2 regions of the Streptomyces sp. NPDC020983 genome follow, and region 1 is predicted to be linked to the other one. Evidence: predicted binding sites of a transcription regulator. Region 1 holds the regulator's gene; the other holds the start of a gene.
The links. Region 1 encodes HspR, which represses chaperone genes until heat shock. Its sites were predicted from a motif close to TTGAGNNNNNNNNNCTCAA; they were not measured.
Positions count from the first base shown of each region.

Region 1 (15,818 bases):
TCGGTGTACGTCGCTGGGCAGACGGTGCAGGTCACCCGGGTCGACCGGGCGAACCCGGCCGGCACCGCGCTGCCCGCCGTGACGACGGGCGCGAACGGCACGTTCACCGTGACGGACACCCCGCCGACCGACGGAACGGTCACCTACCAGCTGGCGTACGCCGGGAACGCGCACCTGGCGGCGTCCGCCGCGAGCGTCACCGTGCAGATCGGGCGCTGAACGGGCACGGGCCGGCCCCGCGCGCGGTGCTCCGCGCGGGGGGCCGGCCCGGCAGGATCCCCGGGGACGACGGTCAGTCGGTGCCGGACTCCATCGCCGCGCGGTCCAGCAGCGCGTCGTCGGGCTCCGCCTCGCCGCGGGAGGCGATGACCTCCGCGCCACCCTCGGACAGCTCGGGCATGGTCTCGATGAGGCCCGTCGCGGGCTCCTGCGCCGGGCCGAGGGCCAGGCTGCCGGAGCCGACGAGGCCGAGCTGGGCGTACTGCTCCAGCTTGGCGCGGGAGTCGGCGATGTCCAGGTTGCGCATGGTGAGCTGGCCGATCCGGTCCACCGGGCCGAACGCGGAGTCCTCGGTGCGCTCCATGGACAGCTTGTCCGGGTGGTAGCTGAAGGCCGGGCCCGTCGTGTCGAGGACGGAGTAGTCCTCGCCGCGCCGCAGCCGCAGGGTCACCTCGCCGGTGACGGCGGCGCCGACCCAGCGCTGCAGGGACTCGCGGATCATCAGCGCCTGCGGGTCCAGCCAGCGGCCCTCGTACATCAGCCGTCCGAGGCGGCGGCCCTCGGTGTGGTACTGCGCGAGGGTGTCCTCGTTGTGGATCGCGTTGACGAGGCGCTCGTAGGCCGCGTGCAGCAGCGCCATGCCGGGGGCCTCGTAGATGCCGCGGCTCTTGGCCTCGATGATCCGGTTCTCGATCTGGTCGGACATGCCCAGGCCGTGCCGGCCGCCGATCGCGTTCGCCTCGGCCACCAGGTCGACGGCGCTCGCGAACTCCTTGCCGTTGACGCTGACGGGGCGGCCCTGGTCGAAGCCGATCGTCACGTCCTCGGCGGCGATCTCGACCGACGGGTCCCAGAACCGCACGCCCATGATCGGGTCGACGGTCTCGACGCCGGTGTTCAGGTGCTCCAGGGTCTTCGCCTCGTGGGTGGCGCCCCAGATGTTGGCGTCGGTGGAATACGCCTTCTCCGTGCTGTCGCGGTAGGGCAGCCCGTGGGCGAGCAGCCACTCCGACATCTCCTTGCGGCCGCCGAGTTCGGTCACGAAGTCCGCGTCGAGCCAGGGCTTGTAGATCCGCAGGTGCGGGTTGGCGAGCAGGCCGTAGCGGTAGAACCGCTCGATGTCGTTGCCCTTGAAGGTGGAGCCGTCGCCCCAGATCTGGACGTCGTCCTCGAGCATCGCCCGCACCAGCAGCGTGCCGGTGACGGCGCGCCCGAGCGGCGTGGTGTTGAAGTACGCCCGCCCGCCGGAGCGGATGTGGAACGCCCCGCAGGTGAGCGCCGCCAGGCCCTCCTCGACCAGCGCCGCACGGCAGTCGACCAGTCGCGCGACCTCGGCGCCGTAGGCCTTCGCACGGCCGGGCACCGACGCGATGTCGGGCTCGTCGTACTGGCCTATGTCAGCGGTGTAGGTGCAGGGGACAGCGCCTTTGTCGCGCATCCACGCGACCGCGACCGACGTGTCGAGGCCACCGGAGAAGGCGATGCCGACGCGCTCGCCGACAGGGAGGGAGGTGAGGACCTTGGACATGGAAATATTATGCACACCAACGCATGCTCATGCAAAGCCCCTCGTTCGGGGGACGGCGGAGCCCCCGGGAGCCCCCGGCCGCCGTCATCCCCGGGGAGCCAGGATGCCCGCCGCGCGGGCGGCGGCGAGCCAGTCGGGGAATTCGCGGAGCAGGCTGTCGTACAGCTCCGCGTCGGAGAGCGCCTTCGGGGTGCTGCCCGCGGCGAAGAACCCGGCGTTGTCGACGGGCCGGCGGTCCGGCACCGGCAGGTCGTCGAGCTTGCGCAGGAAGCGGAAGTCGTCGTCCCCGAAGCCGACGAACTGCCAGAAGATCGGCAGCCGCGCGGACACGCACAGCACATGCTCGGCGGCGGCCTTCGACGTCGGCGAGCCGTCGGTCTGGAAGACGACGAACGCCGGGTCGGCCGCCCCGCAGGCCTCGTAGTGGTCGATCACCTTCTGCATCGCGAGGTGGTAGTTGGTGCGGCCCATGTGGCCCATCGACTCGTGCAGCGGGCCGATGCGGTCCCGGTAGTCGCCGAGGCCTATCTCCGCGGTGCCGTCGACCTCGGTCGAGAAGAAGACGACCGGCACCACCCCGTCGTCGTCGAGGTTGGCGGCGAGCGCGAGGGTCTGCTCGGCGAGGTGCTGCACGGAGCCGTCGCGGTAGTAGGGCCGCATGCTGCCGGAGCGGTCCAGCACGAGGTACACGGCCGCCCGCTCGCCGCCGACCCGGTGCTTGTCCAGCGAGACGGCCGCACTCTTGTAGAGGCTGACGAGCCCGGGGGCGCTCGCGGCGACCTTCTCCAGACTGACGGCGGGACCTGCGCCGGCGCGCTCCGCGCGGGGCGGCTTGCGGTAGTCGATCCGGGGCGGCTTGCGGTAGTCGATGGCCATGAGCCGGGATTCTCCTCCTGCCCGGCGCCCGGCGCGCACCCGTTCGCGCCCGCACCGATGACTTCGCGGCCCGGGACCGGTCTGCACTCGTGGGCACGATCTACAGGAGGCGAAAATGTTCGAGTCGACGAAGGCCTTCAGCGGCTTCTCGGTGGACGACGTCGAGGCCGCGGCGGCGTTCTACGGGGACACGCTGGGCCTGAAGGTGTCACGGCAGAACGGGCTGCTGAGACTGCACATCGCGGGCGGCCGGGACGTCCTGGTCTATCCGAAGCCGGACCACCGGCCGGCGACGTTCACCGTCCTCAACTTCCCCGTCCCGGACATCGAGGCGGCGGTCGACGAGCTGGGGCGGCGCGGAGTGCGCTTCGCGCGGTACGAGCAGCTGCCGACGGACGAGCGGGGGATCTTCCGCGGCGGCGGCCCGCTCATCGCCTGGTTCACCGACCCCGCGGGGAACGTGCTCTCCGTGCTGGAGGAGTCCGACTGAGTCACCCCGCGGCCGGCGCGGGAGAGCGGACCGGCGCGGGAGAGCGGAAGAGCCCGGCCGCACGGGGGCCGGGCTCTTGCGTCGGTGCCGCGGGCACGGGCCGGTGCCCGGAGCGGCGGGGGTCAGTCCTCGGCGGAGTCCTCGCCGCCGTCGCCGGCCTCGTCGGCGTCCTTCGCCAGGCCCAGCGTGTCCACGGCCCACTTGTCGAACTCGATCGACGCGCGCACCCAGCTCACCGTGCTGGACACGAAGTGCTCCAGGCCGACGCCCAGGCCGATCATCAGCTGGGCCTCGCCGACGAGGCGGACGCCGCCGTCGTCGTTGGTGTGGGTGTAGACCTTCGGCCACAGCGTGCGGCGGTTCCAGTCGTCGATGACCTCGTGCAGCTGCGCCTTGTCGTCGACCTCGAACGGACGGTCGTAGAAGGTCCGGACGGCGAAGACCGCCTGCTCGCCCTCGCCGCGGAACATGAAGTACGTGCGGAAGTCCTCCCAGGGCGCGACGAGGTCACCCTCCTCGTCGACCAGGTACTTCAGCTCCATCTGGTCGAGCAGCTGCTTGACCAGGTCCTGGTCGGGGATGACCACACCGCTGTTGCCGGCGGACGGGGGGCCCGGCTGGCCCCCGAAATCAGGAATCGAGGACGGGTCGATGCTCACCGTGAAGTCCCTTCGTGACGTCTGACTGCCATCCTCCCTCATCCGCACCCCCAGGGGGAAACCCCGGGGCGTGCGCGCCCGGCGCCGCTCACGGGGCGGCAGCGGCCGTCACTTGCTGAGGTCGGGCCCGGCGGGGCCGGTGGCCGCGCCGACGATCAGGCCGTCCGCGGCGCGGTCGACGCGGACGGTCTGGCCGTCCGTGATCTCTCCCGCGAGCAGCTCGCGGGCCAGCGGGTCGCCGATGGCGGTCTGCACCAGGCGGCGCAGCGGCCGGGCGCCGTACGCCGGGTCGTTGCCCTCCTCGGCCAGCCAGTCCAGGGCGGCGTCGGTGACCTCCAGGCCGAGCCTGCGGTCCTTGAGGCGGGCCGCGAGCCGGCCGGTCTGGAGCCTGGCGATCCTGCGCAGCTCGTCCTTGGTGAGCGCGGAGAAGACCACGGTGTCGTCGAGCCGGTTGAGGAATTCGGGCTTGAACGACGCACGCACCGTGGCCAGCACGTTCTCCCGCTTCTGCTCCTCGGTGAGCGCCGGGTCCACCAGGTACTGGCTGCCCAGGTTGGACGTCAGGACGAGGATCACGTTCCGGAAGTCGACCGTGCGGCCCTGGCCGTCGGTGAGCCGGCCGTCGTCGAGCACCTGGAGCAGGACGTCGAAGACCTCCGGATGCGCCTTCTCGACCTCGTCGAGCAGCACGACGCTGTACGGGCGGCGGCGGACGGCCTCGGTGAGCTGGCCGCCCTCCTCGTAGCCGACGTATCCGGGCGGGGCGCCGACGAGCCGCGCGACCGAGTGCTTCTCGCCGTACTCGCTCATGTCGATGCGGACCATGGCCCGCTCGTCGTCGAAGAGGAAGTCGGCGAGCGCCTTGGCCAGCTCGGTCTTGCCGACGCCGGTCGGGCCCAGGAAGAGGAAGGAGCCGGTCGGGCGGTCGGGGTCGGCGATGCCGGAGCGGGAGCGGCGCACCGCGTCGGACACCGCGCGCACCGCCTCGGTCTGGCCGATGAGCCGGCGGCCGAGCTCGTCCTCCATGCGCAGCAGCTTCTGCGTCTCGCCCTCCAGCAGGCGGCCGGCCGGGATGCCGGTCCAGGCGGCGACGACGTCGGCGATGTCGTCCGGGCCGACCTCCTCCTTGACCATGTTGGTCGAGGGGCCCTGCGCCGCGGCCTCCTGCTCCTCCCTGGTGGCCTCCTCCAGCTCGGCCTCCAGCTTGGGCTTCTCGGCGTAGAGCAGCTTGGAGGCGGTCTCGAAGTCGCCGTCGCGCTGGGCGCGCTCGATACGGGTGTCGATGTCGTCGAGGTGCTCCTTGAGCTCGCCGACCCGGTTGAGGCCCTGCTTCTCCTTCTCCCAGCGGGCGGTCAGGCCGCGCAGCTCCTCCTCACGGTCGGCGAGGTCCCTGCGCAGCTTGTCCAGCCGCTGCACGGACGCCGGGTCCGTCTCGTTGCGCAGCGCCATCTCCTCCATGCGCAGCCGGTCGACGGAGCGCTGCAGCTCGTCGATCTCGACGGGCGAGGAGTCGATCTCCATCCGCAGCCGCGAGGCGGACTCGTCGACCAGGTCGATCGCCTTGTCCGGCAGGAAGCGCGAGGTGATGTAGCGGTCGGACAGGGTCGCCGCGGCGACGAGCGCGGAGTCGGCGATCTGCACCTTGTGGTGCGCCTCGTAGCGTCCCTTGAGGCCGCGCAGGATCGCGACCGTGTCCTCCACGGTCGGCTCGGCGACCAGCACCTGCTGGAAGCGGCGCTCCAGCGCCGGGTCCTTCTCGATCCGCTCGCGGTACTCGTCCAGCGTCGTCGCGCCGACCATGCGCAGCTCGCCGCGCGCCAGCATCGGCTTGAGCATGTTGCCGGCGTCCATCGCCGAGTCGCCGCCGGCGCCCGTGCCGACGACGGTGTGCAGCTCGTCGATGAAGGTGACGATCTGCCCGTCGCTGTCCTTGATCTCGGCGAGCACGGCCTTCAGCCGCTCCTCGAACTCCCCGCGGTACTTCGCGCCCGCGACCATCGCGCCGAGGTCGAGCGAGACCAGCCGCTTGTTGCGCAGCGACTCGGGCACGTCGCCCTTGACGATGCGCTGCGCCAGGCCCTCGACGACGGCGGTCTTGCCGACGCCGGGCTCGCCGATCAGCACGGGGTTGTTCTTCGTACGCCGGGAGAGCACCTGCACGACCCGGCGGATCTCCTGGTCGCGTCCGATGACCGGGTCGAGGCGGCCCTCGCGTGCCGCCGCGGTGAAGTCGGTGCCGTACTTCTCCAGCGCCTTGTACGTGCCTTCCGGGTCCTGGCTGGTCACGCGCTGCCCCCCACGGGCGGTCTCGAAGGCGGCCAGCAGCTCCTTGCCGCCGGCCCCCTGGCGGGTGAGCAGCTCGCCGGCCGCGCCGCCCTTGACGGCGATGCCGATGAGCAGGTGCTCGGTGGAAAGGTATGCGTCCCCCAGCTCCTTCGCCCGCTCCGCGGCGTCCGCGATGACCGCGAGCAGCTCGCGGTTGGCCTGCGGCGGCGCCACGGTCGAGCCCTGCACCTTGGGCAGTTGCCCGACGAGCCGCCCGGCCTCCGCGCGCAGGCCCGCCGGGTCGGCCCCGACGGCGCTGAGCAGGTCCAGCACGTTCTCGTTGTCCGTGCCGCTCAGCAGCGCGAGCAGCAGGTGCGCGGGGGTCAGGTCCGGGTTGCCCTCGGAGACCGCCCGGGTGTTGGCGGCGTTGAGCGCTTCCCGGCTCTTGTTCGTCAGCTCGGCGTCCACGGAGCGGATCCTCCTCGGGGTGCTGGTTCAATTCTGGCCCGCCCGGCCGGCCGGGGCGCGGCAGCGCGACGGCGTGGCTGCCCGGGGCGCGGGGCCGCGGGGCGGGCGTTTCCGGGGGCGCGGCAGGGCCGCGCGGCACGCCGGCGTCCCGCACCGCTCGCCGGCCGGTGGTTTCTGCGGGCGCCCTCCCCGGCGAAAACGCCGGGAGGGCCGGACCGCCCCTCGGGCGGGGGCGGAGTGCGGCGCCGTCCGGCCGGGCGGGCGGTCCTACGAGCCCGCTCGGGGCTGTCCGCCCGCGCGGCCGCGGCTCCGGCCGGGGCGGGCGGGGAGAGGGGCGGGGCCCTGCGTCGTACGGTGCCCCGGGCGCCTAGGCGCCGTCGCGCTTGGGGCGCCAGACCACCAGGGCGCTGGTGTGCTGCACGTCCTGGTAGGGGACGAGGTCACGGCGGTACGACGCGTGGACCGCCGCCTCGCGCTGCTGGATGAGGGCCGCCGCGCCCTCCACCGTGGCGGTGAGCTCGGCGACGCGCGCCTGGAGCGCGGCGACCTGGTTCTCCAGTTCGATGATGCGCTTGATGCCCGCGAGGTTGATGCCGTCGTCCTGGGAGAGCCGCTGCACCTCGCGCAGCTGCTCGATGTCGCGCGCGGAGTAGCGGCGGCCCCGCCCGGCCGTGCGGTCGGGCGAGACCAGGCCCAGGCGGTCGTACTGCCGCAGGGTCTGCGGGTGCAGCCCGGACAGCTCGGCCGCCACGGAGATCACGTAGACCGGGGTCTCCTCGGTGAGCTGGTACGGGTTGCGCCCGCGCGGGGCACCGCCCGTACCCCGCGGAGCGCCCGCGCGCCCGGTGCCGGTGCCGCGCGGGCCCGGCGCCGTACCGTCCGTCCGGCCGTCGATGCTCATCCGTTCACGCTCCCTCTGCCGCCTTGAACAGCTCGGCCCGCGGATCGAAGTCCGCGGTCGCCTCCCGGTAGGCCTCCAGTGCGTCGAGCGCCTTGCCCTCGCTCCTGTCCGGCACCGCCACCTCGACGATGACGAGCAGGTCGCCGCGCGTGCCGTCCTTGCGGACGGCGCCCTTGCCGCGGGCGCGCAGCGTACGGCCGTTGGGGGTGCCCGGCGGGAGCTTGAGGGTGACCGGCGGGCCGCCGAGCGTGGGCACCTTGACCTCGCCGCCGAGCGCCGCCTCCACGAAGGTGACCGGTACGGTCACCGTGAGGTTGGCGTCCTTGCGGCCGAAGACCGGGTGCCGGCCGACGTGCACGACCACGTAGAGGTCGCCCGCCGGGCCGCCGCGCTCGCCGGGGGCGCCCTTGCCGCGCAGCCGGATGCGCTGCCCGTCGGTGACACCCGCCGGGATGCGGACCTGCATGGTGCGCGAGCTCTTGGCGCGCCCGCTGCCGTGGCAGACCTCGCAGGGGTTCTCCGCGATCAGGCCGCGGCCCTTGCAGTCCACGCAGGGGTCGGTGAGCGAGAAGCCGCCCCCGCCGCCGCGCGAGACCTGGCCCGTGCCGACGCAGGTCGGGCACACCCGGGGCGTGCCGTTCTTGTCGCCGGTGCCGGAGCAGGCCTTGCAGGGCGCCTGCGAGGACATCCGCAGCGGGACGGTCGCCCCGTCGACGGCCTCGGTGAAGCTGAGCGTGACCTCGGACTCGATGTCCTGGCCGCGCCGGGGCTGCACCCGGGTGCCGCCGCCGCGGTTGAAGAGCCCGCCGAAGACGTCCCCGAGCCCGCCGCCGAAGCCGCCGCCCTGACCCCCGCCGGGGGCCTGGCCGCCGGCGCCGCCGCCGAAGAGGTCGCCGAGGTCGAAGTTGAAGCCGCCGGCGCCGCCCGCGCCCGGGCCGGGGCGGAAGCCGCCGTTCCCGAACAGCGCGCGGCCCTCGTCGTACTCCTTGCGCCGTTTGGCGTCCGAGAGGACGTCGTTGGCCTCGGAGATCTCCTTGAAGCGCTCCTCCGCCTTCGCGTCGCCCTTGTTGGCGTCCGGGTGGAACTCGCGGGCGAGCTTCCGGTACGCCTTCTTGATCTCGGCATCCGTGGCGTCCTTGGGGACGCCGAGGACCTTGTACAGGTCCTTTTCGAGCAGGTCCCTACTGATGCTCATCCCCGGCGTCCCTCCTTCCGGCCCTGAAGGCTCTCTCTACACCGTCAGCCCTGGTCCGGGCCACCGTTCTCCTCGTCGTCCGCCGTGTCCGCCGCCTTGCCGCGGTCGTCCGCCGACTCGTCGGCGGCCTTCCCGGATCCCGGCTGCGGTTCGGCGACCGCGACCCGGGCGGGCCGCAGATTGCGCTCACCGAGGCGGTACCCGGGCTGGAGGATCTGCACGCATGTCGTCTGCGTGACATCCGGCGAGTAGCTGTGCATCAGGGCCTCGTGCACCAGCGGGTCGAAGGCCTCGCCCTCCTTGCCGAACTGCTGCAGCCCCAGCTTCGCCGCGACCGTCTCCAGCGACTCGGCCACCGACTTGAAGCCGCCGACCAGCTCACCGTGCTCGCGCGCCCGGCCGATGTCGTCGAGCACCGGGAGCAGCTCGGTGAGCAGGTTGGCCACCGCGATCTCCTTGACGGCGACGCGGTCGCGCTCCACCCTCCGGCGGTAGTTCTGGTACTCGGCCTGCAGGCGCTGGAGGTCCGCGGTGCGCTCGCTGAGCGCGGTGCGCACCTGGTCCAGCTGCGCCCGCAGCGCGGTCAGCTCCTGGGAGTCCCCGCCGCCGGCCCCCGGGGCCGCCTCGTCGGCGGTCCCGGAGTCCTTGCCGGACGCCGAGCCCTTGGCGGGCTTGGCGTCACCGGACTCGGAAGGGACGTCGGGCTCCGGCTCGAAGCCCTTCGGCTCCTCCGTCACGCGGCACCGTCCCTCTTGTCGTCGTCGACGATCTCCGCGTCCACCACGTCGTCGTCCGCGGCGGCCTGCTCGCCCCCGGCCGCACCGGCGCCCGCCTGGGCGGCGCCGTCACCGGGCGCGTTCGCGTACAGCGCCTGGCCGAGCTTCTGGCTGACGGCGGCGACCTTCTCGGTGGCCTCGCGGATCGACGCGGTGTTCTCGGCGTCGGTCGACTCGTTCTTCAGCTTCTCCTTGAGATCCGCGATGGCGGTCTCGACCTCGGACTTCACGTCGTCGGGGAGCTTGTCCTTGTTGTCCGCGATGAACTTCTCGGTCTGGTAGGCCAGCTGCTCGCCCTGGTTGCGGGTCTCGGCGGCCTCGCGGCGGCGGTGGTCCTCCTCCGCGTACTGCTCGGCCTCGGACCGCATGCGGTCGACCTCGTCCTTCGGCAGCGAGGAGCCGCCGGTGACGGTCATCCGCTGCTCCTTGCCCGTGCCCAGGTCCTTCGCGCCGACGTGCATGATGCCGTTCGCGTCGATGTCGAAGGTGACCTCGATCTGGGGCATGCCGCGCGGGGCCGGCGGCAGACCGGTCAGCTCGAACATGCCGAGCTTCTTGTTGTACGCGGCGATCTCGCGCTCGCCCTGGTAGACCTGGATCTGCACGGACGGCTGGTTGTCCTCGGCCGTCGTGAAGATCTCCGAGCGCTTGGTCGGGATCGTGGTGTTGCGCTCGATCAGCTTCGTCATGATGCCGCCCTTGGTCTCGATACCGAGGGACAGCGGGGTGACGTCGAGCAGCAGGACGTCCTTGACCTCGCCCTTGAGCACGCCGGCCTGGAGGGACGCGCCGATGGCGACGACCTCGTCCGGGTTGACGCCCTTGTTGGCCTCCTTGCCGCCGGTCAGCTCGCGCACCAGCTCGGCGACGGCGGGCATACGGGTGGAGCCGCCGACGAGGACGACGTGGTCGATCTCGGACAGCTGGATGCCGGCGTCCTTGATCACGTTGTGGAACGGCGTCTTGCAGCGCTCCAGCAGATCGCTGGTCAGCTGCTGGAACTGCGCCCGGGTGAGCTTCTCGTCCAGGTGCAGCGGGCCCTCGGCGGACGCCGTGATGTAGGGCAGGTTGATGGAGGTCTCGGTCGAGCTGGACAGCTCGATCTTCGCCTTCTCCGCCGCCTCGCGCAGGCGCTGGAGGGCCATCTTGTCCTTGCCCAGGTCCACGCCGTGGCCGGACTGGAACTGCTTGACCAGGTAGTCGACGACGCGCTGGTCCCAGTCGTCACCACCGAGGTGGTTGTCGCCGTTGGTGGCCTTGACCTCCACCACGCCGTCGCCGATCTCCAGCAGCGAGACGTCGAAGGTGCCGCCGCCGAGGTCGAAGACCAGGATCGTCTGGTCGTCCTTGTCCAGGCCGTACGCGAGCGCGGCCGCGGTCGGCTCGTTGACGATGCGCAGCACGTTCAGGCCCGCGATCTCGCCGGCCTCCTTGGTGGCCTGCCGCTCGGAGTCGTTGAAGTACGCCGGCACGGTGATGACCGCGTCGGTGACCTTCTCGCCGAGGTAGGCCTCCGCGTCCCGCTTGAGCTTCTGCAGGATGAAGGCGGAGATCTGCTGCGGGTTGAAGTCCTTGCCGTCGAGGTTGATCTTCCAGTCGGTGCCCATGTGGCGCTTGACCGACCGGATGGTCCTGTCGACGTTGGTGACGGCCTGGCGCTTGGCCACCTCTCCGACCAGCACCTCGCCGTTCTTGGCGAAGGCGACGACGGACGGCGTGGTCCGGGCACCCTCTGCGTTGGTGATGACGGTGGGCTCGCCGCCTTCGAGAACGCTGACGACGGAGTTTGTCGTGCCCAGGTCGATGCCGACCGCACGTGCCATGGTGGATTCCTCCTGCTGCCTACTTGAGTGGAACTGACTCAAGAGTGCACGACGGCCGCAACTGTGTCAACAGAGGTGAGTCGCGTCGACTCAACTTAGCGGCGCGCATCCCGCGCACCCGACCCCCGCGGGGTGCCCGCCCGGCCCACCTGCGACGCGCGACACAGATCACCAGTGGTGCGGCTTTATGGGTCCCCCGATCCCGGGTAACCTCAGCCAGGACCGCAGTAAGTTACCGCTTAGTAGAGTGAGTGCCCCTGTACCCGGGTACGGGAACACCGCCCCCTACGCGTAGCCCGTACCCGTTCCCACCGTTCGTACCGTGCGCAGGCCCGAGGAGCCCTCATGCAACTCGCCGCGATCATCGTGTCGCTGGTCCTCACCGCGGTCGGCGTCGCGCTGTTCAGCCTCGCCGTCGCGCAGATCTACCGGTTCATCCGGCTGGGCAAGCCCGTACCGGCCGGCAGCCGCACGAACGACCCGAAGGCCCGTACGACGACGATGCTGCGGGAGTTCGTCGGGCACACCCGGATGAACAAGTGGGGCGTCATCGGCGTCGCCCACTGGTTCGTGGCGGTCGGCTTCCTGACCCTGGGCCTGACGATCGTCAACGCCTACGGCCAGCTCTTCAAGGCCGACTGGATACTGCCGGTGGTCGGCGACTGGCTGCCGTACGAGCTCTACACCGAATTCATCGCCCTGCTCACCACGCTCGGCATCATCACCCTCATCGTGATCCGGCTGCTGAGCCTGCCCTCGCGCGCCGGCCGCAAGTCCCGCTTCGCCGGTTCCACCGCCTGGCAGGCGTACTTCGTCGAGTACGTCATCCTCGTCATCGGCCTGGCGATCCTGACACTGCGCGGCCTGGAGGGCGCGCTGCACGGCGTGGACGGCTACGAGGCCGCGTACTTCGCCTCGTACCCGCTCGTCGCGGGCTTCCGCGGACTGAGCACGCAGACGCTGCAGAACCTCGTCTACGCCGTCGCCATGGTCAAGCTCGCCGTCACCATGACGTGGGCGATCGTCGTCGGCCTCAACACCGACATGTCCGTGGCCTGGCACCGCTTCCTGGCCTTCTTCAACATCTGGTTCAAGCGCAACGCGCACGGCGAGGTCTCGCTGGGGGCGCTCCAGCCCATGACCAGCGAGGGCAGGCCGATCGACTTCGAGGACCCGGGCGAGGACGACGTCTTCGGCGTCTCCAAGATCGAGGAATTCTCCTGGAAGGGCATCCTCGACTTCTCCACCTGCACCGAGTGCGGCCGCTGCCAGTCGCAGTGCCCGGCCTGGAACACCGGCAAGCCGCTGTCGCCCAAGCTGCTCGTCATGTCGCTGCGCGACCACGCCAACGCCAAGGCCCCCTACCTGCTGGCCGGCGGCGGCAAGGACGCGGAGGGCGAGGAGCGCGCCACCCCCGGGCAGCTGGCCGGCGTGCCCGCCGCCGCGCTCGCCGAGGCCGAGCGCCCGCTGATCGGCACCGCCGAGGAGAACGGCGTCATCGACCCCGACGTGCTGTGGTCCTGCACCACCTGCGGCGCGTGCGTCGAGCAGTGCCCCGTCGACATCGAGCACATCGACCACATCATCGACATGCGCCGCTACCAGGTGATGATCGAGTCGTCCTTCCCGTCCGAGGCGGGCACGATGCTCAAGAACCTGGAGAAGAAGGGCAACCCCTGGGGCCTGCCGAAGAAGCAGCGCCTGGCGTGGGTCAAGGAGGTCGACTTCCCCGTGCCCGTCGTGGGCGAGGACGTCGAGGACCTCACGTCGGTCGACTACCTGTACTGGGTCGGCTGCGCCGGCGCCCTGGAGGACCGCGCCAAGAAGACCACCAAGGCCTTCGCCGAGCTGCTGCACATCGCGGGCGTCAACTTCGCGATCATGGGCGGCGAGGAGAACTGCACCGGCGACTCGCCGCGCCGCCTCGGCAACGAGTTCCTCTTCCAGCAGCTCGGCGCCGAGAACGTCGCCATGCTCAACACGGCCTTCGGCGAGGAGCTGGACGACGACGGCAAGACCGTCGCCGCGAGCCGCAAGCCGCGCTCGGCGAAGAAGATCGTCGCCACCTGCCCGCACTGCTTCAACACCATCGCCAACGAGTACCCGCAGCTCGGCGGCGAGTACGAGGTCATCCACCACACGCAGCTGCTGCAGACCCTCGTCGACGAGGGCCGGCTCGTCCCCGTCACCCCGGTCGAGGGCCTCATCACCTACCACGACCCCTGCTACCTGGGCCGGCACAACAAGGTCTACACACCGCCGCGCGAGATCATCGCCAAGGTGCCCGGCCTGCGCAGCGAGGAGATGCACCGCCACAAGGACCGCGGCTTCTGCTGCGGCGCGGGCGGCGCCCGGATGTGGATGGAGGAGCGGATCGGCAAGCGCATCAACAACGAGCGCGTCGACGAGGCGCTGTCCCTCGACCCGGACATCGTCTCGACGGCCTGCCCGTTCTGCCTGGTGATGCTCACCGACTCCGTCAACGGGAAGAAGAACGAGGGCAAGGCGAAGGAGTCCGTGCAGGTCGTGGACGTCGCGCAGCTGCTGCTCGACTCCGTCAGGACCACGCCGGCGCCCTCCGCGGCGGCCGCGGGGGCGGACTCCGCGGCGGGCTGAGGCGCCGTCGCCGCCGCGGACCCGGGCGGGCCCGGGCGGCGCGCCGCCGCGCGTGTCACAGCTTGGCAGCAAAGGCCGGGCCCGGCAGGACACCGGGCCCGGCCTTTCACGGCAGCGGGTACGTTCGAATCGTGGCTGGATACGAGAACCGCGACCGACGAGGGCAGGACCCGAACGCGCCGGGCCATCCGCCGCCTCCGCCGTCCGGAGGCCGCGGGCCCTACGGCCGGGGTGCGTACGGGGCGCCGCACGGCGGGGCCGCGCACGGTGCGCCGCACGGCGGGGCCGCGCACGGTGCGCCGCACGGCGGTGGCGGCTACCGCGGGCCCCAGGGGCCGTACGCCGCGCCGGGCGAGCCGGAGTACTTCGAGCCGGCCCCGTCCTACGACGACGCCCCCGGCCACACACGGGCGTTCACGATGGGCGAGCCGGCGCAGCTCGCGGACCCGTACGCGTACAGCCCCCCGGCCGGCGGCTACTCCGACGACAACGTGGCCACCTACCGGGCCGGCCAGAGCGCGGCCCCGCCCGTGGGCCCCCGGCTGCACTGGAAGCAGCTGATCAGCGGCATCGCGCTGCGTCCCGGCCGGACGTTCTGGCAGATGCGCGACCACACGATGTGGGCCCCCGCCCTCACCGTGACCTTCCTTTACGGCCTGCTCGCCGTCTTCGGCTTCGACAGCGCCCGGCACGACGTCCTGGACGCGACGCTGTCCGCGAGCATCCCCCTGGTGCTGATGACGGCCGTCGCCGTCACCCTGAGCGGCCTCGTACTCGGCGCGGTGACCACCACCATGGCCCGGCAGCTCGGCGGCGACGGCGCCTGGGCCCCGACCGTGGGCCTGGCCCTGCTCGTCACGTCCGTGACCGACGCCCCGCGCCTGTTCTTCGCCCTCTTCCTGGGCGGCGCCAACAGCTTCGTCCAGCTGCTGGGCTGGCTCACCTGGCTCGCCTGCGCGGCGCTCATGACGTCGATGGTCGCGAAATCCCACGACCTGCCCTGGCCGAAGGCGCTGGGCGCGTCGGCGATCCAGCTCGTCGCGCTGCTGATGCTGTTCAAACTCCCCCTGATCTAGGGGGAGTCCCCCGGCCCGGGGGAGATCACACCTGCGTGCGGTGGAAGTTCAGGTACGACCGGGAGGCGGTCGGCCCGCGCTGCCCCTGGTAGCGCGAGCCGTACTGCTGCGAGCCGTACGGGAACTCGGCCGGGGACGTCAGCCGGAACAGGCACAGCTGCCCGATCTTCATCCCCGGCCAGAGCTTGATCGGCAGCGTCGCGACATTCGACAGCTCCAGGGTCACGTGCCCGGAGAAGCCGGGGTCGATGAACCCGGCGGTGGAGTGCGTGAGCAGCCCCAGCCGCCCCAGGCTCGACTTCCCCTCCAGCCGCGAGGCGACGTCGTCCGGGAGCGTGATGACCTCGTACGTCGAGGCCAGCACGAATTCCCCGGGGTGCAGGATGAAGGCGTCGTCCCCCTCCGGCTCCACCAGCCGCGTCAGATCCGGCTGCTCGACCGCCGGATCGATGTGCGGGTACCGGTGGTTCTCGAACACCCGGAAGAAGCGGTCCAGCCGCACGTCGATACTCGACGGCTGCACCATCGACGGCTCGAACGGGTCGACCCGCACGCGCCCGCTGTCGATCTCTTTCCGGATGTCACTGTCTGAGAGAAGCACAGACCGACCCTAACGCGTCCGCCTCACTTCTCCCCGCGCGCACCCTCTCCGACCGGCACCGCATGCCGCAGCCGCGCACACCGCGGACACCTCACCAGCCGCCCCGGCCCGAGCCGCTCAGCCCCCAACTGCTGCAACGGAAACGACCCGGTGGTGAACACATGCCCCTCCGCACAACGAACCGTGCGCTCCATGTAGCCCCTTCCCCAACTCCGCGTGGCCGACAAACCCACACATTAGGGGATCCCCCGACCCCCCACAGGAGAGCCACACCGCCCGCCCAACCTACCCCTTCCCCCCACCTCCACCCGCACCCCACCCCGAT
Region 1 covers NZ_JBIRRA010000005.1:68,804-84,621, forward strand. The annotation lists gene ACH4SE_RS12160 (hypothetical protein) at 1-219, shown strand, start outside; gene argG (argininosuccinate synthase) at 293-1,747, opposite strand; gene ACH4SE_RS12170 (vWA domain-containing protein) at 1,832-2,623, opposite strand; gene ACH4SE_RS12175 (VOC family protein) at 2,739-3,113, shown strand; gene ACH4SE_RS12180 (YbjN domain-containing protein) at 3,236-3,772, opposite strand; gene clpB (ATP-dependent chaperone ClpB) at 3,881-6,505, opposite strand; gene ACH4SE_RS12190 (heat shock protein transcriptional repressor HspR) at 6,873-7,406, opposite strand; gene dnaJ (molecular chaperone DnaJ) at 7,411-8,601, opposite strand; gene grpE (nucleotide exchange factor GrpE) at 8,646-9,338, opposite strand; gene dnaK (molecular chaperone DnaK) at 9,335-11,200, opposite strand; gene ACH4SE_RS12210 (heterodisulfide reductase-related iron-sulfur binding cluster) at 11,546-13,816, shown strand; gene ACH4SE_RS12215 (Yip1 family protein) at 13,948-14,892, shown strand; gene dcd (dCTP deaminase) at 14,918-15,493, opposite strand.

Region 2 (15,818 bases), on a different contig from region 1:
ACTCCCGCTCCAGGTCCCACAGCGTGAGGCCGTGCTCCAGGATGTCGAGGTCGGGGTGCTTGCGCTGGCGGTACTCCAGCGGGTCGGTGTCGGCCATGACGTGGCCGCGGACCCGGTAGGAGTGGATCAGCTCGAAGACCCGCGCGGCCTTGGTGACGTCGTCGTCGTGCGCGGTGTCGATGTCCGTGCGCCAGCGGACCGGCTCGTACGGGATGCGCAGCGACGCGAAGATGTCGTCGTAGAAGTCGTTCTCGCCGAGCAGCAGCTGGCTGACGATCCGCAGGAACTCGCCGGAGGCGGCGCCCTGGATCACCCGGTGGTCGTACGTGCTGGTCAGCGTCATGACCTTGGAGATGCCGAGCTTGTTCAGGGTGTCCTGCGAGGTGCCCTGGAACTCCGCCGGGTAGTCCATCGAGCCGACGCCGAGGATCATCGACTGGCCGGGCATCAGGCGCGGCACCGAGTGCACGGTGCCGAGGCCCCCGGGGTTGGTCAGCGAGGCCGTGACGCCCTGGAAGTCGTCCATCGTGAGCTTGCCCGAGCGGGCGCGGCGGACGATGTCCTCGTAGGCCTGCCAGAACTCGAAGAAGTTCAGCGTCTCGGCCTTCTTGATGGCCGCGACGACGAGCTGGCGGTCACCGTTGGGCTTGACCAGGTCGATCGCCAGGCCCAGGTTGACGTGCTCGGGCTTGACGAGGGTGGGCTTGCCGTCCTTCTCCGCGAAGGAGTAGTTCATCGACGGCATCGTCCTGAGCGCCTGCACCATGGCGTAGCCGATCACGTGCGTGAAGGAGATCTTCCCGCCGCGGGCGCGCTTGAGGTGGTTGTTGATGACGATGCGGTTGTCGAACAGCAGCTTCACCGGGATGGCCCGCACCGAGGTGGCGGTGGGCAGCTCCAGCGACGCGCTCATGTTCTTCGCGACGGCGGCGGCCGGACCGCGCAGGGTGACGAACTCCGTCTCGGCCGGAGCCGCGGGGGCGGCCTTCGCGGCGGGCGCGGCCTTCGCAGCGGCAGGGGCGGCGGGAGCGGCGGGCGCCGGGGCGGCCGGAGCCTTCGCGGCGGGTGCCGCGGGCTGCACGGGGGCCGGAGCCGGGGCCGGCGGCTGCGCGGGCGCCGGGGCGGCCGGAGCCGGGGCCGGGGGCGCCGCGGGGACGGCGGCGGGAGCCGGGGCCGCGTTCGCGCGGGCCGCGGCGCCCGAGGCGCCGCCCTGGCCGGCGGGGGCCGCCGGAGCGGTGGAGCCGTCCGGCTTGTAGTCGGCGAAGAAGTCCCACCAGGCTCGGTCTACCGAGTTCGGGTCCTGGAGGTACTGCTGGTAGATCTCATCGACCAGCCACTCGTTGGGGCCGAAACCCCCTGCGGGGCCCTCGCCCTGCGCTTCGTGGTCGGTCGTGACACTAGAGCTATTGGGGGACTGTGGCGACACGGCGGCAACCGCCCTCTTCCGCTTCACAAGATGGTGGACAGCGGAAATAAAGGCTACGCCTACCTGGCCCTGCGTCGCAGGCCCGGGGGCCAGTCGTCGTGTACGTCACACCGAAAACCTGGTTTCGGAGCCGTTCGTGGCGGGAAATTGGTCCCTCTTGAGGGTTGTCCGACCAGAAGTGGCCGCTGTGCCCGGGATGAACGTCGCATGAACTGCGGGCACCGCCGGGGCGAGGCCGTCAAGGCGCCGCCGTGCCGCTGCCCGGAAGGGTGACATGGATCCGGCAACCGCGGGGCGATTCGGCCACCTGGATCCGGCCGCCGTGCAGATCCACCGCCCAGCGGGCGATGGCGAGCCCCAGCCCCGTCCCCCCGTCGCCGCCGGGCTGGGAGCCGCGGTGGAAGCGCTCGAAGACGCGTATCCGGTCCGCCTCCGGGATCCCCGGCCCCTCGTCGAGGACGTCCAGCTCCAGCGACCCCGGCGCCGCCCCGGCCCGCGCCCTCACCGTCACCCGGCCGCCCGGCGGGCTGTGCTTGACGGCGTTGTCGACGAGGTTGGCGACCACCTGGTGCAGCCGCTCCCCGTCGGCGTAGGCCACCAGGCCCGGCGGCGAGACGTCCAGGTGCAGCGGCACGTCCGCGCGGGCCCGCGCGCGCGAGCCGCCCGAGCCCATGCCCAGGCTCGCGGTCTTCAGCACCGCCGAGAGGTACGGCCACACCTCGAACCGCTTGGCGTCCAGCCGCACCGCGCCGCTGTCCAGCCGCGACAGGTCCAGCAGCTGGCTCACCAGCTTGCCGAGCCGCTCGGTCTGCTGGAGGGCCAGCCGCATGGTCTCCGGGTCCGCGGCCGACACGCCGTCCACGACGTTCTCCAGCACCGCGCGCAGCGCCGCGATGGGGGTGCGCAGCTCGTGTGAGACATTCGCCACCAGCTCCTTTCGGTGCCGGTCGGCGGCCGCGAGGTCCGCGGCCATCCGGTTGAAGGTCCCGGCCAGCTCGCCGACCTCGTCCCGGCGCACCCGGGCGACGCGGCGGCTGTAGTCGCCGGCCGCCATGGCGCGCGCGACCGCCGTCATCTCGCGCAGCGGGGCGGTCAGGTTGTCCGCGACGATCTGGGTGATCAGCAGCGAGGCGATGATCGAGAAGATCGTGATCACCCGCAGCCCGGTCGCCGAGTGGATCGCCAGGAACACCAGCCCGGTGGTGATCAGCACCGACACCAGCACCAGCGCCGCGAGCGCGGCCTTGATCGAACGCAGCGGGTCCCAGGGCCGCAGTGCCTCCCACGCCTGACGCCACCAGCGCCGCAGCACCCCGCCCCGCCCGGCGTACGCCGTCCCCTCCCGGCCCGTGCTCACGCCGACGGCGTCTCCAGCGCGTACCCCACGCCGTGCACGGTACGGATCCGGTCCGCGCCGATCTTGCGGCGCAGCGCCTTGACGTGGCTGTCGACGGTACGGGTGCCGGACGCGTCGGCCCAGTCCCACACCTCGGCGAGCAGCTGCTCGCGCGAGAGCACCGCCCTGGGCTGCTGGGCCAGGCACACCAGCAGCTCGAACTCGGTCGGCGTCAGGTGCACGTCCGCGCCGGCGACCCGGACCCGGCGCTGCGCGTGGTCGATCTCCAGGTCGCCGAGCTGGATCACGGCGCCGCGCGGGCTGTGCGCGGCCGTCGCGGCACGCTCCACCCGGCGCAGCAGCACGTGCACCCGGGCGGCCAGCTCGCGCATCGAGAAGGGCTTGGTCATGTAGTCGTCGGCGCCCACCCCGAGACCGACGAGCATGTCGGTCTCCTCGTCCCGCGCGGTGAGCATCAGCACCGGCACCGGCCGGTCCGCCTGCACGCGGCGGCACACCTCGTGGCCGTCGTAGCCGGGAAGCATCACGTCCAGCACCAGCAGGTCGGGCTGCCAGGACCGGGCGGCCTCGACCGCCGCCGGACCGTCGCCCGCGGTGCGCACCTGGAAGCCCTCGGCTTGCAGGCGGGCCGCGATGGCCTGCGTTATCGTCTGGTCGTCCTCGACCACCAGCACCCGGCGCTGAGCGCCGGTCGTCTGCGTGCCGTCCACAATCCGCCCCAAAAACTCGTCCTGGCTACCCGGCAGCGTACGGGGCGGGGCGCCGCTGTGACCATCACACCGGCGCGGGGTCAGTCCGCCCGGTGCCCCAGGTGCACGACATCCGGTACCCCGCGGGCCACCGGAATCTCCAGGGTGCGAACCCGTTCGAAACCTGCCGACCGCAGCGCGTCCTCGAAGGCGGCCGACGGCTGCGCCGACCACACTGCGAGGACGCCGCCCGGCGTCAGCCGGTTCCGGCATGCGTCGAGGCCGCTGGGACTGTAGAGACTGCCGTTGTTCTCGGTGACTGTCCAGTCCGGCCCGTTGTCGATGTCCAGGCACAACGCGTCGTACGGCTCCCCGCCGCCGCGCAGGTGGACGAGCAGGTCCTCCAGCACCAGCTCGACCCGCGGGTCGTCGAGCGCCCCGGCGGAGTACGCCGCGAGCGGCCCCTCCCGGTGCCACGCGACGACCGCCGCCTCGCGCTCCACCACCGCGATACGCCCCCAGCCCGTCTGCGCCGCCCTGGCCAGCGAGAACCCGACCCCGAGACCGCCCAGCAGCACGCTCGGCGCGGTGCGCCCGGCGAGCGCGCCGAGGGCGGCGTCCACCAGCAGCCGTTCCGAGCGGCCGTCGGAGGTGTCCATCAGGAAGCAGCCGTTCGCGATGATCTCGTGCGTCCCCGCACCCCCGCGGTACCGCAGCACCAGCTCCCCGGCGACACCCACCCGCCGGTCCAGCACGGCCGTCTCGTCCTCAAGCATCCGTCCACCCTAGGGCGTGTCCGCAAAGTCCCGCCTGGCACACGGCGCCTGGCACGCACGCTCGCTACGTTGTCGGGCTCGTCCGAGCAGGCCCACTACGAGGACGACCCTCCGCCTTGCGATCGCACGCACCAGACACCGTCTGCCCCGCCCTCCGGGCGGACGACGGGACTTTGCGGACACGCCCTAGGGCGTCACCTGCTCCAGGCCCGCCAGCGCCGGGGGCAGCCCGTCCAGGTGCAGCACCCCCAGCCGCTGCGTGGCGCGGGTCAGGGCGACGTACAGCTCCGCCGCGCCGCGCGGGCCGTCCGCGAGGATCCGCTCGGGCGCCACCACCAGCACCGCGTCGTACTCCAGCCCCTTCGTGTGCGACGGCGGCACCGCGCCGGGCACGTCCGGCGGGCCGATCACCACGCTGGTGCCCTCCCGCTCCGCCTCGGCCCGGACGAAGGCCCCGACCGCCGCGGGCAGCTCCTCCGCCGTGACCCGCCGCGCCCACGGCCGCACCCCGCACGCCCGCACCGACTCCGGCGGCCGCACGTGCGGCGCGAACTCGCCCAGCAGCGCGCCCGCGACGGCCATGATCTCGGCCGGCGTGCGGTAGTTCACCGTCAGCGAGCGGTAGAGCCACCGCCCCGGCACGTACGGCTCCAGGGCCGCCTCCCACGAGACCGCGCCCGCCGCCGAACGCCGCTGCGCCAGATCCCCCACCACCGTGAAGGACTTCAGCGGGCAGCGCCGCATCAGCACCCGCCACTCCATCGCCGACAGCTCCTGCGCCTCGTCGACCACCACGTGGCGGTAGGTCCACTCCCGGTCCGCGGCCGCGCGCTCGGCCAGATCCCGCGTGTCCACCTCCTCGAAACGCGTCGCCAGGCCCTCCGCGTGCACCAGGTCCTGCGCCAGCAGGTGGTCCTCGTCGTCCATGAGGTCGTCGCGCCGGTCCACGCCCATGATCTCCAGCACGCCCGCCGCGTACTCCGCCTCCTCCCGCCTCGCCCGCTCCGCCGCCCGCGCGGCGGCCCGCTCCAGCGCCGGGTCCCGCCCCAGCAGGTCGACCAGCTCGTCCAGCAGCGGAACGTCCGACACCGTCCAGGCGTCACCCGCGGCCCGCAGCAGCGACTCCTGCGCGCCCGCCGCCCGCAGCCGCTCCGCCGAGCCGTACAGCTCCGCGAGCAGCCGTTCCGGGGTCAGCACCGGCCACAGCGCGTCCAGCTCCGCGACGAACGCGTCGTCCTCCCTCAGCTCCTTGAGCATGTCCGCGCGCAACCGCTCCCACAGCGCGCGGTCCGAGCGGTCCAGCCACTCCCGGCCGGCCTTCCCGACCGCACGCTCCGACAGCGCCCACGTCACGACCTCCCGGAAGACCTCCCGGGCCTCGTTGTGCGGCCGCCCGCTGTCCCGCGCCTCCTGCCGCGCCCACTCCGCGACCGCCGCGTCCAGCCGCACCGTCACCCCGCCGATCTCCACCGGCAGCGGCGCCTGCGGCACCCGCTGCCGGTCCGCGACGGCCGCCGCCAGGACCTCCAGCATCCGCAGCGAGCCCTTCGCCGCCGCGACGGCGGGATCCGCCTCCTCCGCCGTCACCGCCAGCCCCGGCACCAGGTCGCCGGTCGTCATGAACACCACGTCCGACTCGCCCAGCGACGGCAGCACCCGGCCGATGTGCCGCAGGAACGCCGGGTTCGGCCCCACCACCAGCACGCCCTGCCGCTCCATCCGCTCCCGCTGCGTGTACAGCAGGTACGCCACGCGGTGCAGCGCCACCACCGTCTTGCCGGTCCCCGGCCCGCCCTCGATCACCAGCACGCCCGGGTGGTCCAGCCGGATGATCCGGTCCTGCTCGGCCTGGATCGTCGCCACGATGTCCCGCATCCCCGGCCCCCGCGGCGCGTTCACCGCCGCCAGCAGCGCGGCGTCCCCGCCGCTCACCCCCTCCGCGGCGCCCAGCGCCTCGTCCGTGAACCCCGTCACCTCCCGGCCCCGGGCGTGGAACTGCCGCCGCCGCCTCATGCCCTCCGGGTTCGCGGCCGTCGCCGTGTAGAACGCGCGGGCCGCCGGCGCGCGCCAGTCCAGCAGCACGGGCTCGTGCTCCGCCCCCTCGTCGAACAGCCCCAGCCGCCCGATGTACGAGGCCCCGCCGTCCGCGGCGTCCAGCCGCCCGAAGCACAGCCCACTGTCCGCGACGTCCAGCCGCCGCACCTCGCGGGCCAGCCCGCGCACCGCCACGTCCCGTTCCACGGCCGTCCCGCCGTGCTCCTTGAGCGCCGTGTCGTGCTCCGCCTTCACCCTCGCCCGCCGCGCGTCCAGCCGCGCGTAGAGCCCCTCGACGTACCCCCGCTCGCTGCGCAGCTCGTCGTCGTAGCCCTGACGTTCCGTCACGTTCTCCCCGTCCACCCAGCCGATTCCACCCATGGCGGACGATTCTGCGACAACCCGGGGGCCTTGCGGCAAGCCCCCCACTCGGCTATACGTTGAACAACGGCAGGGTGGTCCCCTGCCGTTCGCCGTTCCGCCGGGACGGAGCGGCCGGGCCGCAGCGCGGCCGGCGGCCCGCGCGGCCCGCCTCACGCGGCAGGTCGTGGCGCCTTCTCGCCGTGGACGGCGACGTACGTCGTGGCCAGCCACGGGGCCAGGTCCGTGAGGAGGACCGTGAGGTCCGAAGGGGCCGGGGAAGGGCGCAGGGCCAGGTCCGCGGCCCACCGCATCTGCTCACCCCGCGCGGGGTGGTACCGGGCGAACGCCGCGGCCTGCTCCGGCAGGGAACTGGTCCAGCCGCCCCACCACGGCATCACGAGCGTGAACCCCGTACGGACGAGCCGCCGGGCCACGGCCCGGCACAAAGCGCGCCGCTCCGCGTCGGACGACGCCGCGTCGAGCCGCGAGAGCCACCCCGGCAGGGCCAGTGCCAGATCCCCGTTGGTCTCCCGGGCGAGCAGCCCCTCCGGCCGGTACCGCGGCAGGAACGCCGCGAGGTCCTCCCCGAGCAGCGGAGTGCACAGGCACGCCACGAAGAAGCCGAGGTCGTGGCGCTCCAGCTCGCTCAGCAGTGTCCCGGTGTCGAAGAGCAGCAGCCCGACCCCGTCGACGACGGGGAACTCCGCGTCCAGCGCGGCGCCCAGCGCGTCCCCCGCGGCGCGGTCGGCCGCGGTCGGCGGTTCGCGCAGGACGACGACGAGGTCGAGGTCCGAGACCCCGGCCCGCGCCGTACCCCGGGGAATGCTGCCGTAGACGTACGCGCTGTGCAGCAGCGCGGCCGGATAGGCCGCGCGGACGCGCGACCGTACCGCGTCGAGCAGCGGCAGGTAGGGAGGCTGCACCTTCGCGAGGGAGCCCTCGCGCGCGATCGTCCCGTCGGGCCTGAGCCCGGTTCCGGCCCCGGCCCGCGGCCGGCGGTGTTCCTCGTCCATGCGGACCACGCTACGGCCCGCAGCACACCCTTTTCCCAGGTCGCGGTCCCGCCGCCGTTCCGTCACCCGCCCGGTGCGGCCGATCGCTCAGGGCGAACACGTCGCCGGGAACACCGCGGCACCCTCCGTGCATTGAGTCTGTCGTACTCAACTTGCTTGCCCAAGGAGCGATCATGCCGATTGAGTCCCTCCCCTCCAACTCCCTGACTCTGCCGGTCCTCCCCCTCGACGGGGAGGTCGTCCTGCCCGGCATGGTCGTGCCGCTCGACCTCACCGACTCCGAGGTCCGTGCCGCCGTGGAGGCGGCGCAGTCCGCGCACCCGGCCGGTGCCTCGGGCAAGCCGCGCGTGCTGCTGGTGCCGCGGATCGACGGCAAGTACGCCGCCGTGGGAACGCTGGGCACGGTGGAGCAGGTCGGGCGGCTGTCCGACGGCGACCCCGGTGCGGTCATCAAGGGCCGCACGCGGGTGCGGATCGGCGCGGGGACGACCGGGCCGGGCGCCGCGCTGTGGGTCGAGGGCACCGTCCTGGAGGAGCCGGTGCCCGCGGAGTCGCCGGGCACGGTGGCCGAGCTGATGAGGGAGTACAAGGCGCTGGCCACGAGCTGGCTGCGCAAGCGCGGCGCGTGGCAGGTCGTGGACCGCGTCCAGCAGATAGACGACGTGAGCCAGCTCGCCGACAACTCCGGCTACAGCCCCTTCCTGACGGCCGAGCAGCGGGTGGAACTGCTGGAGACGGTCGATCCGGTGGCGCGGCTGAAGCTCGCCGTGCAGCGGCTGCGCGACCACCTGGCCGAGCAGGACGTCGCGGAGACGATCCGCAAGGACGTCCAGGAGGGCATGGAGAAGCAGCAGCGCGAGTTCCTGCTGCGCCAGCAGCTGGAGGCCGTCCGCAAGGAGCTGGCGGAGCTCAACGGCGAGCCGGACGACGAGGCCGGGGACTACCGGGCCCGGGTCGAGGCCGCCGACCTGCCGGAGAAGGTGCGCGAGGCGGCGCTGAAGGAGGTCGAGAAGCTGGAGCGCTCCTCCGACGCCTCGCCCGAGGGCAGCTGGATCCGCACCTGGCTGGACACCGTCCTGGAACTGCCGTGGAAGGTCACGACGGAGGACACGTACGACGTCGCCGGCGCGCGGGCGGTGCTGGACGCCGACCACGCCGGGCTGGACGACGTGAAGGAGCGCATCACCGAATACCTCGCGGTGCGCAAGCGCCGGGCCGACCGCGGCCTGGGCGTCGTGGGCGGGCGGCGCGGAGGCGCGGTGCTGGCCCTGGTGGGGCCGCCGGGAACCGGAAAGACGTCGCTGGGCGAATCGGTGGCGCGCGCGATGGGCCGCACGTTCGTCCGGGTCGCGCTCGGCGGGGTCCGCGACGAGGCGGAGATCCGCGGCCACCGCCGTACGTACGTGGGCGCGCTGCCCGGACGGATCGTGCGGGCCGTCAAGGAGGCCGGGTCGATGAACCCGGTGGTGCTGCTCGACGAGATCGACAAGGTCGGCTCCGACTACCGCGGCGACCCGGCCGCGGCACTTCTGGAGGTGCTGGACCCGGCGCAGAACCACACCTTCCGCGACCACTACCTGGAAGTCGAGCTGGACCTGTCCGACGTCGTCTTCCTGGCCACCGCCAACGTCCTGGAGGCCATCCCCGAACCGCTGCTGGACCGCATGGAGCTGGTGCGGCTGGACGGCTACACCGAGGACGAGAAGGTCGTCATCGCCCGCGACCACCTGCTGCCCCGGCAGCTGGAGCGCGCGGGCCTGGACACCGGCGAGGTGACGCTGTCGGAGGAGAGCCTGCGCCGGCTCGCCGGCGAGTACACCCGCGAGGCGGGCGTACGGAACCTGGAGCGCACGGTCGCCCGCATCCTGCGGAAGATCGCCGCGCGGCACGAGCTGGGCGAGCAGGAGCTCCCGTACACGGTGGGCCCGGACGACCTGCGCGGGCTCATCGGCCGTCCGCACCACGTGCCGGAATCCGCGCAGGACCCGCAGGAGCGGCGCACGGCGGTGCCGGGCGTGGCCACGGGCCTGGCGGTCACGGGCGCGGGCGGCGACGTGCTCTACATCGAGGCGTCGCTCGCCGACCCGGAGACCGGCGGCTCCGGCCTCCAGCTCACCGGGCAGCTGGGCGAGGTCATGAAGGAGTCGGCGCAGATCGCGCTGTCCTTCCTGCGCTCGCACGGCGCCGAACTGGAGCTGCCGGTCGGCGACCTGAAGGAGCGCGGGGTCCACCTGCACGTCCCCGCGGGCGCGGTGCCCAAGGACGGGCCGAGCGCCGGTGTGACGATGACGACCGCGCTGGCGTCGCTGCTGTCCGGGCGCCGGGTGCGGCCCGACGTGGCCATGACCGGCGAGGTGTCGCTGACCGGGCGCGTGCTGCCGATCGGCGGCATCAAGCAGAAGCTGCTGGCCGCGCACCGCGCCGGGATCACCACGGTGGTGATCCCCAAGCGCAACGAACCCGACCTGGACGACGTGCCGGCCGAGATCCTGGACGCCCTCGACGTCCACCCGGTCAGCGACGTCCGCCAGGTGCTGGAACTCGCCCTGGAGGCGGCCGCCGCCGACGTCCGCGGGGTGCCCGTGGCCGCCTGACGGCCGGCAGGGCCCTCACCGGGACCGGGTCCGGCCCCTACGGGCCCGGGTACGGCCGTGTGGCCCCTTCCCCCCGCGCGGGGGGAAGGGGCCACACGGCCGTCACGGGGTCAGCCCTTGGCGTAGGCCTTCACCCGGTCCAGGGCGCCGTTGAACTTGTTCTGGTCGCCGGGGAAGGTGCCGGTGTCGGCCCACTGCCAGAACGTCTGGTAGCCCCAGCCGGCCGGCAGCGTGCCGGGCGAGGAGGAGTAGCGGGCGATCCACAGCGCGTTGGTCTTGGCGAAGGCGGCGCTGTTGCCCGTACAGGTGGTCCACCAGCTGGTGGACGTGTAGACCGTCGGGTAGCGGCCGGTCTTCGCGTGGTACTCGTTCGAGAACGACTGGATCCAGCTCACCATGCCGCTCGCGGACTTCCCGTAGCAGCTCGCGCCGTAGGGGTTGTACTCCATGTCCAGCGCGCCGGGCAGTGTCCTGCCGTCGGCCGACCAGCCGCCGCCGTGCGCCACGAAGTAGTCCGCCTGCGCCGCGCCGCTCGACACGTCGGGCAGCGCGAAGTGGTAGGAGCCGCGGATCATGCCGGCGTTGTAGGAGCCGTTGTACTGCTGCGTGAAGGAGGGATTGGTGTACGACGTGCCCTCCGTCGCCTTGACGTACGCGAACTTCGCCCCCTTGGACCAGGCGCCCGGCCAGTCGACGTTGCCCTGGTGGCTGGAGACGTCCATGCCCGGCGTCTGGGTGATCTTCGAGGAGGTGACGACCTTGGAGTCGCCGGCGGCGGCGCCGGCACCCTCGTGGATCTTGATCTGCGAGCCCAGCCAGTCCAGGTCCGGGTGGGTCATGTGGCCGGGGCCCGCCGCACGGGCCGCCCCGGGGGCGGCGAGCGCCGTCGAGAGCACCGTGACGAGGACTCCGGTGAACAGGGTGAATCTGGCCCGGACCGAGCCGTTGCCGTTGCCGTGCACGGCGGAGAGATCTCCGCGATCTCTGTGGGACATGCGTGCCTCCAGTGGGTGCGGTGCGGCGCCGAGCGCGGGGAGAAGGGTCCTGTGACCGTGGTTGGTCTACTCCTGCGAAATACTTGACGGGCTGCGGAAACAACGGGTGTGAAGACAACTTTCGGGCGTTGAAAGCGGGAATGCGGTGACCGACGCGCGCAATGCGGCAGATGCGGCAGATGCGACGGGAGTGGACGTTTCGACGGAGGCCCTCGAACGCGAGCTGACCGTTCTCTTCCGGCGGGCCCGGGCGGCCTCGGGCGAGATGGCCCGCGCGGTCCACCCCGACCTCGAACCCGCGGCGTACGGGCTGCTCGTCCGGCTCCAGGAAGCGGAACCCGAACGGGCCACCGACCTCGCCTCCTACTTCGGGGTCGGCAAGGCCACGATGAGCAGGCAACTGCGCGCACTTGAGGATCTCGGGCTCGTCGCCCGCGAGCCGGATCCCGCGGACGGGCGCGCGTATCTCATGCGCCTCACCCCCGAGGGCCGCGCCCGCTTCGCCCGCGTCCGCGACGCGCGCCGGGCGGCCTACGTCCACCGCCTCGCGGCGTGGGCCCCGTCCGACCGCGCGGACCTCGCGCGCCTGCTGCATGCGCTGAACGAGTCCACGGCCGACATTCTCTGAGCGGGCCCCCCATCTGGGGGGGCGGGGGGCCGGGTCTTTTGCGCTGCGGGAGCGCGTGTCGCGGTGGGCCGCGCGGCCTTCTGCCGGTGGGGCCGTTCGCGGGGGCCCCGCGGGGCTGAGGGGGTGCGGCTTGCGGTGGGCGGTTCGCCGTTCGCCCGGTGGGGGCTGGTCGCGCAGTTCCTCGCGGGGCTGGGGGGTGCGGCTTGCGGTGGGCGGTTTGCCGTTCCGCCGGTGGGGGCTGGTCGCGCCGTTCCCCGCGGGGCTGGGGGGTGCGGCTTGCGGTGGCGGTTCGCCTTTCCGCCGGTGGGGGCTGGCCGCGCAGTTCCTCGCGCCCCTGAGGGGGTGCGGCTTGCGGCGGGCGGTTCGCTGTTCGCTTGGTGGGGGCTGGTCGCGCAGTTCCTCGCGCCCCTGGGTTGCCCGGCGGGGCATCGCGCTGTCTGTGCGGGGTGGGGTCGGGTGCCACTCCGGGGGTACCTCCTCGGAATGCGCGTCTGACCTCCCCCGTGTCCGGTGAGGGAGTAGGTGCGCATTCCTGCGGGGGCACCCCCGGATCGTCCCCCTCCGGCCGGAGTGGCGGCTGCCTGCCGGTGGGGGTGAATCTGTCCAGGGACTGCGGTTCGCCCCCGACGGTGAAGCACCCCCACGAGAAGGCCGTCAGCCGACATCTATCCCGCACGGGTGGTGGGGGTGGGAACACCCCGCGCCGCCAGGCGCGGGAAACCCCCACGGCGGGCAAGCCGCCCACGTACCGGCAACCGGGCACCGCCCGAAGCGGCGCCGCCAGGCGCAGCACCCCCGCGGCGGGCAGCCGCGAGCCCACCGCAAGCGGGCACCGCCCGAAGCGGTGGCGGCAGGTGTGGGGGAGGGCCGCGGTGGGAGGGGCTAGAGCTCGACGAGGAGGGCCGTCGCGTCGTCGAAGGGTTTGCCGCGGGGGACGGCGGAGCCGTCGGCGTCGGCGGATTCGGCGGCCCGGACACGGGCCAGGAGCGCGTCGGGGCCGCGGTCGCGGAGGAGGGCGAAGGTGGCGGCCCAGTCGTCGAGGTCGAAGACCTCGACCGCGCGGGCGGCGCCGTCGCTGAGCGCGGCCACGGCGCGGAGGGCGGAGAGGGGCGTGCGTCCGGTGACCGCCTTGCGGGCGACGGCCGGGTCGGCGGCGGCGGTGTAGAAGCCGCCGGGCAGGTTCCGGAGCGGAGCGACACGGTGGCCGGCGGCGCGGAGCCGGTCGATGCGGTCGTCGAGGACGGGGGTGATCTTGCCGTCGGTGTCCTCCAGGAGGAGGACGGAGTCGGAGAGGACGAGGTGTTCCAGCTCGGTGGCGTTCCAGCGGGCGGCGACGACGGTGGCCTGGGGGGTCAGGGGGTGAGAAAGGTCACACGTGCCCCGGTGGGTATCGGCCGTCACGCGGATGGCGTCGGACAGACACTCCGCAAGTGTCAGATCCGGCCGCGAAACGGACAGTTCCAGGAGGCGGCCGCCGAGGCGTGCGGTGAACCACGGGACGGAGTGGACGCAGTTCCCGTTGTCCGGCGGGGGAGTGACGCCGTCCAGCAGCACCAGTGCGCCGCCGTGGCCACCGGAGGGCATCGCGGCCGCCACGAAATCCTCGTTGGGTGCGCCGGGTGTTCCCGGCGCGGTCGCCGTCTCGATTCGCATGCCGTCCAGTGTGCGTGACGGGCGGGTGCCTGCCGGGAGGTGCGGGGGCGTGCCGGGGGGAGCGGACGGGGCGTCAGGTCCGGCCCGTGGGGGAGGGCATAGTGGCAGAGCCGGGGGCCGGCGCGCCAGTGCGTCGCGGTGACGGGAGGGACTGGTGGGCAACTCGGGGCGTGTGCCGGGTTGTCCGCTGTGACGCCCGTGCGATTCACTCGTTCGGGTGTCCGGAGGAGGGAGGCGTGGCTCCCCTCCTGGCGGGACTGCAAGGGTCGGATCAGCCCCTGCACATTCCCTGGGGAATCCCCGCCGGCGATACGTGATTGCGAGCCCCGAAGTGCGTAGACGACGTCAAGTGCGTGAACGGCGGGTCAGGCAGCGGATGCTCGCCGCCCTGCTGGTGTGCGCGGGCGCGGTGCTGGCCGCGGCGGCTCCCGGCGTCGCGCTCGGGGCCGGGGACCTGACGTCGGCGCAGGACCAGGCGGAGCAGGCGCGGTTGGCGCAGCGTACGACGGTGCTGGCGCAGGATCTGGGGGACGAGCGGGACGACGTGGCCGCGCTCGTCGCGGCGGGCCGGGGCGGTGCGGTGCCCGCGCAGGACGGCACCCGGACCGACCGCCAGGTGCAGGACGTGCTCGCGGCGGGTGCGGGCGGGGAGTTGCGGGCCGCGCTCGGCACGCTGCCCGGTGTGCGCCGTACGGCGCTGGGCGCGCGGGCGGGCGGGACGGGCGTGCAGGCGGTCGTGAAGGCCTACCAGCCGCTGCTGGACGCCCTCGCGCGGGAGACGGCGGGCCCGGCGGGTGCGGCCCTCTCCCGGGTCGCGGACGCGGCCTCCCTCCAGCGCGGACTGCTCGTGGGCGCCCTCACCGCGGACGGCGGGCAGCCCGAGTTGGTGGCCGCCGCCCAGGCCGCCCGGCTCCAGGAGCGTGCGGGGATCGCCGACTTCCGGGCCACCGCGGACGGCGCGCTGCGCGAGCGCTACGACAGCACGGTCACGGGGCCGGACGCGGCGCGGGCCGAGGCGGACACCACCGCGCTGCTGGGATCCGCCGAGCTCGGCGGATCCGGGCCGGGCGCGGAGAGGGTCAGGGCCGACCTCACCGCGCGGCTCGCCCTGATCCGCGGCGTCGAGGCTTCCGCGGCCACCGACCGGGCCGCCGCGGCCGCCGCCCGCCGCAACCACACGGTGACGGTGCTGGAGCTGCGAATCGCCCTGGCCGCGGGCTGCCTGCTGCTGCTCGCCGGCGTGCTGGTCGCGCTCTTCCGCAGCCTGACCCGCCCGCTCGCGGCGCTGCACGTGTGGGCCCGCTCGGACGCCGCGAGCGGGCGCGGCGTGCAGGTCGTCGGGCAGGACGAGTTCGCCGCCGTGGCCCGCCGCGCCAACGCCCTGACGCACGAGGCGCAGGCGCTGCGCGCCCGTACCGCGGACCTGGGCAACGAGCTGACGGCGCAGCGCGGCGCCACGCAGAGCACGCGCGGCGCGCTGGCCGGGGCGGTCGCGGAGAAGGACGCGCTGCGCCGGGCCCATGACGAGATGGTCGCCCATGTGGCGGACCTGGAGCGCGAGTTGCAGACCGCGGCCGCGCGGGACGCCGCGCACATGTCCCATGTCAGCCTCAGTCTGCGCACCCTGGGCCTGGTGGAGCGCCAGCTGGCGCTCATCGAGACCATGGAGGAGCAGGAGCAGGATCCGGACCGGCTCGGCACGCTCTTCCAGCTCGACCACCTCGCGACGCGGATGCGCCGCAACAGCGAGACGCTGCTCGTGCTCGGCGGCACCGAGCACAGCCACGGCGCCACCGCGAGCCCCGTGCCGCTCGTCGACGTGGTGCGCGGCGCGATCTCGGAGATCGAGCGCTACGAGCGGGTCCGCATCCAGGTGCTGCCGGGCGCGCGTGTCGCGGGCCGGGCGGCCGACGACGTGGCCCACCTGATCGCCGAACTCCTCGACAACGCCACCGGGTTCTCCGCGCCGGAGACCGAGGTCCTGCTGTCCGGGCGGCTGCTGGAGGCGGGGGAGGTCGCGGTCGTGGTGGAGGACGCCGGTATCGGCGTGCCCGCGGAGCGTCTCGCCGAACTGAACGCGCTGCTCGCCGATCCCGATCCGGCACCGCCGGGCGCGGTGGCCGGGATGGGTCTGTACGTGGTGTCGCGCCTGGCCCGGCGGCACGGTGTCCAGGTGCGGCTGCACGCGCTGCCGTCCGGCGGCACCCGGGCCGTGGTGCTGCTGCCGGGCCTGCTCATCCCGCCGGTCGGTCCGGACGACGCGCCCTTCGTGCCGCTGGAGACGGCCGTC
Region 2 covers NZ_JBIRRA010000013.1:34,866-50,683, reverse strand. The annotation lists gene ACH4SE_RS26810 (multifunctional oxoglutarate decarboxylase/oxoglutarate dehydrogenase thiamine pyrophosphate-binding subunit/dihydrolipoyllysine-residue succinyltransferase subunit) at 1-1,426, opposite strand, end outside; gene ACH4SE_RS26805 (ATP-binding protein) at 1,665-2,738, opposite strand; gene ACH4SE_RS26800 (response regulator transcription factor) at 2,780-3,493, opposite strand; gene ACH4SE_RS26795 (spermidine synthase) at 3,574-4,248, opposite strand; gene helR (RNA polymerase recycling motor ATPase HelR) at 4,435-6,663, opposite strand; gene ACH4SE_RS26785 (nucleotidyltransferase domain-containing protein) at 6,816-7,658, opposite strand; gene lon (endopeptidase La) at 7,832-10,252, shown strand; gene ACH4SE_RS26775 (lysozyme) at 10,363-11,247, opposite strand; gene ACH4SE_RS26770 (MarR family winged helix-turn-helix transcriptional regulator) at 11,438-11,875, shown strand; gene ACH4SE_RS26765 (hypothetical protein) at 12,758-13,528, opposite strand; gene ACH4SE_RS26760 (nitrate- and nitrite sensing domain-containing protein) at 13,878-15,818, shown strand, end outside.
Region 2: a site for HspR is predicted at 7,791-7,809, ahead of lon (endopeptidase La). Genes of this name have one in related genera too.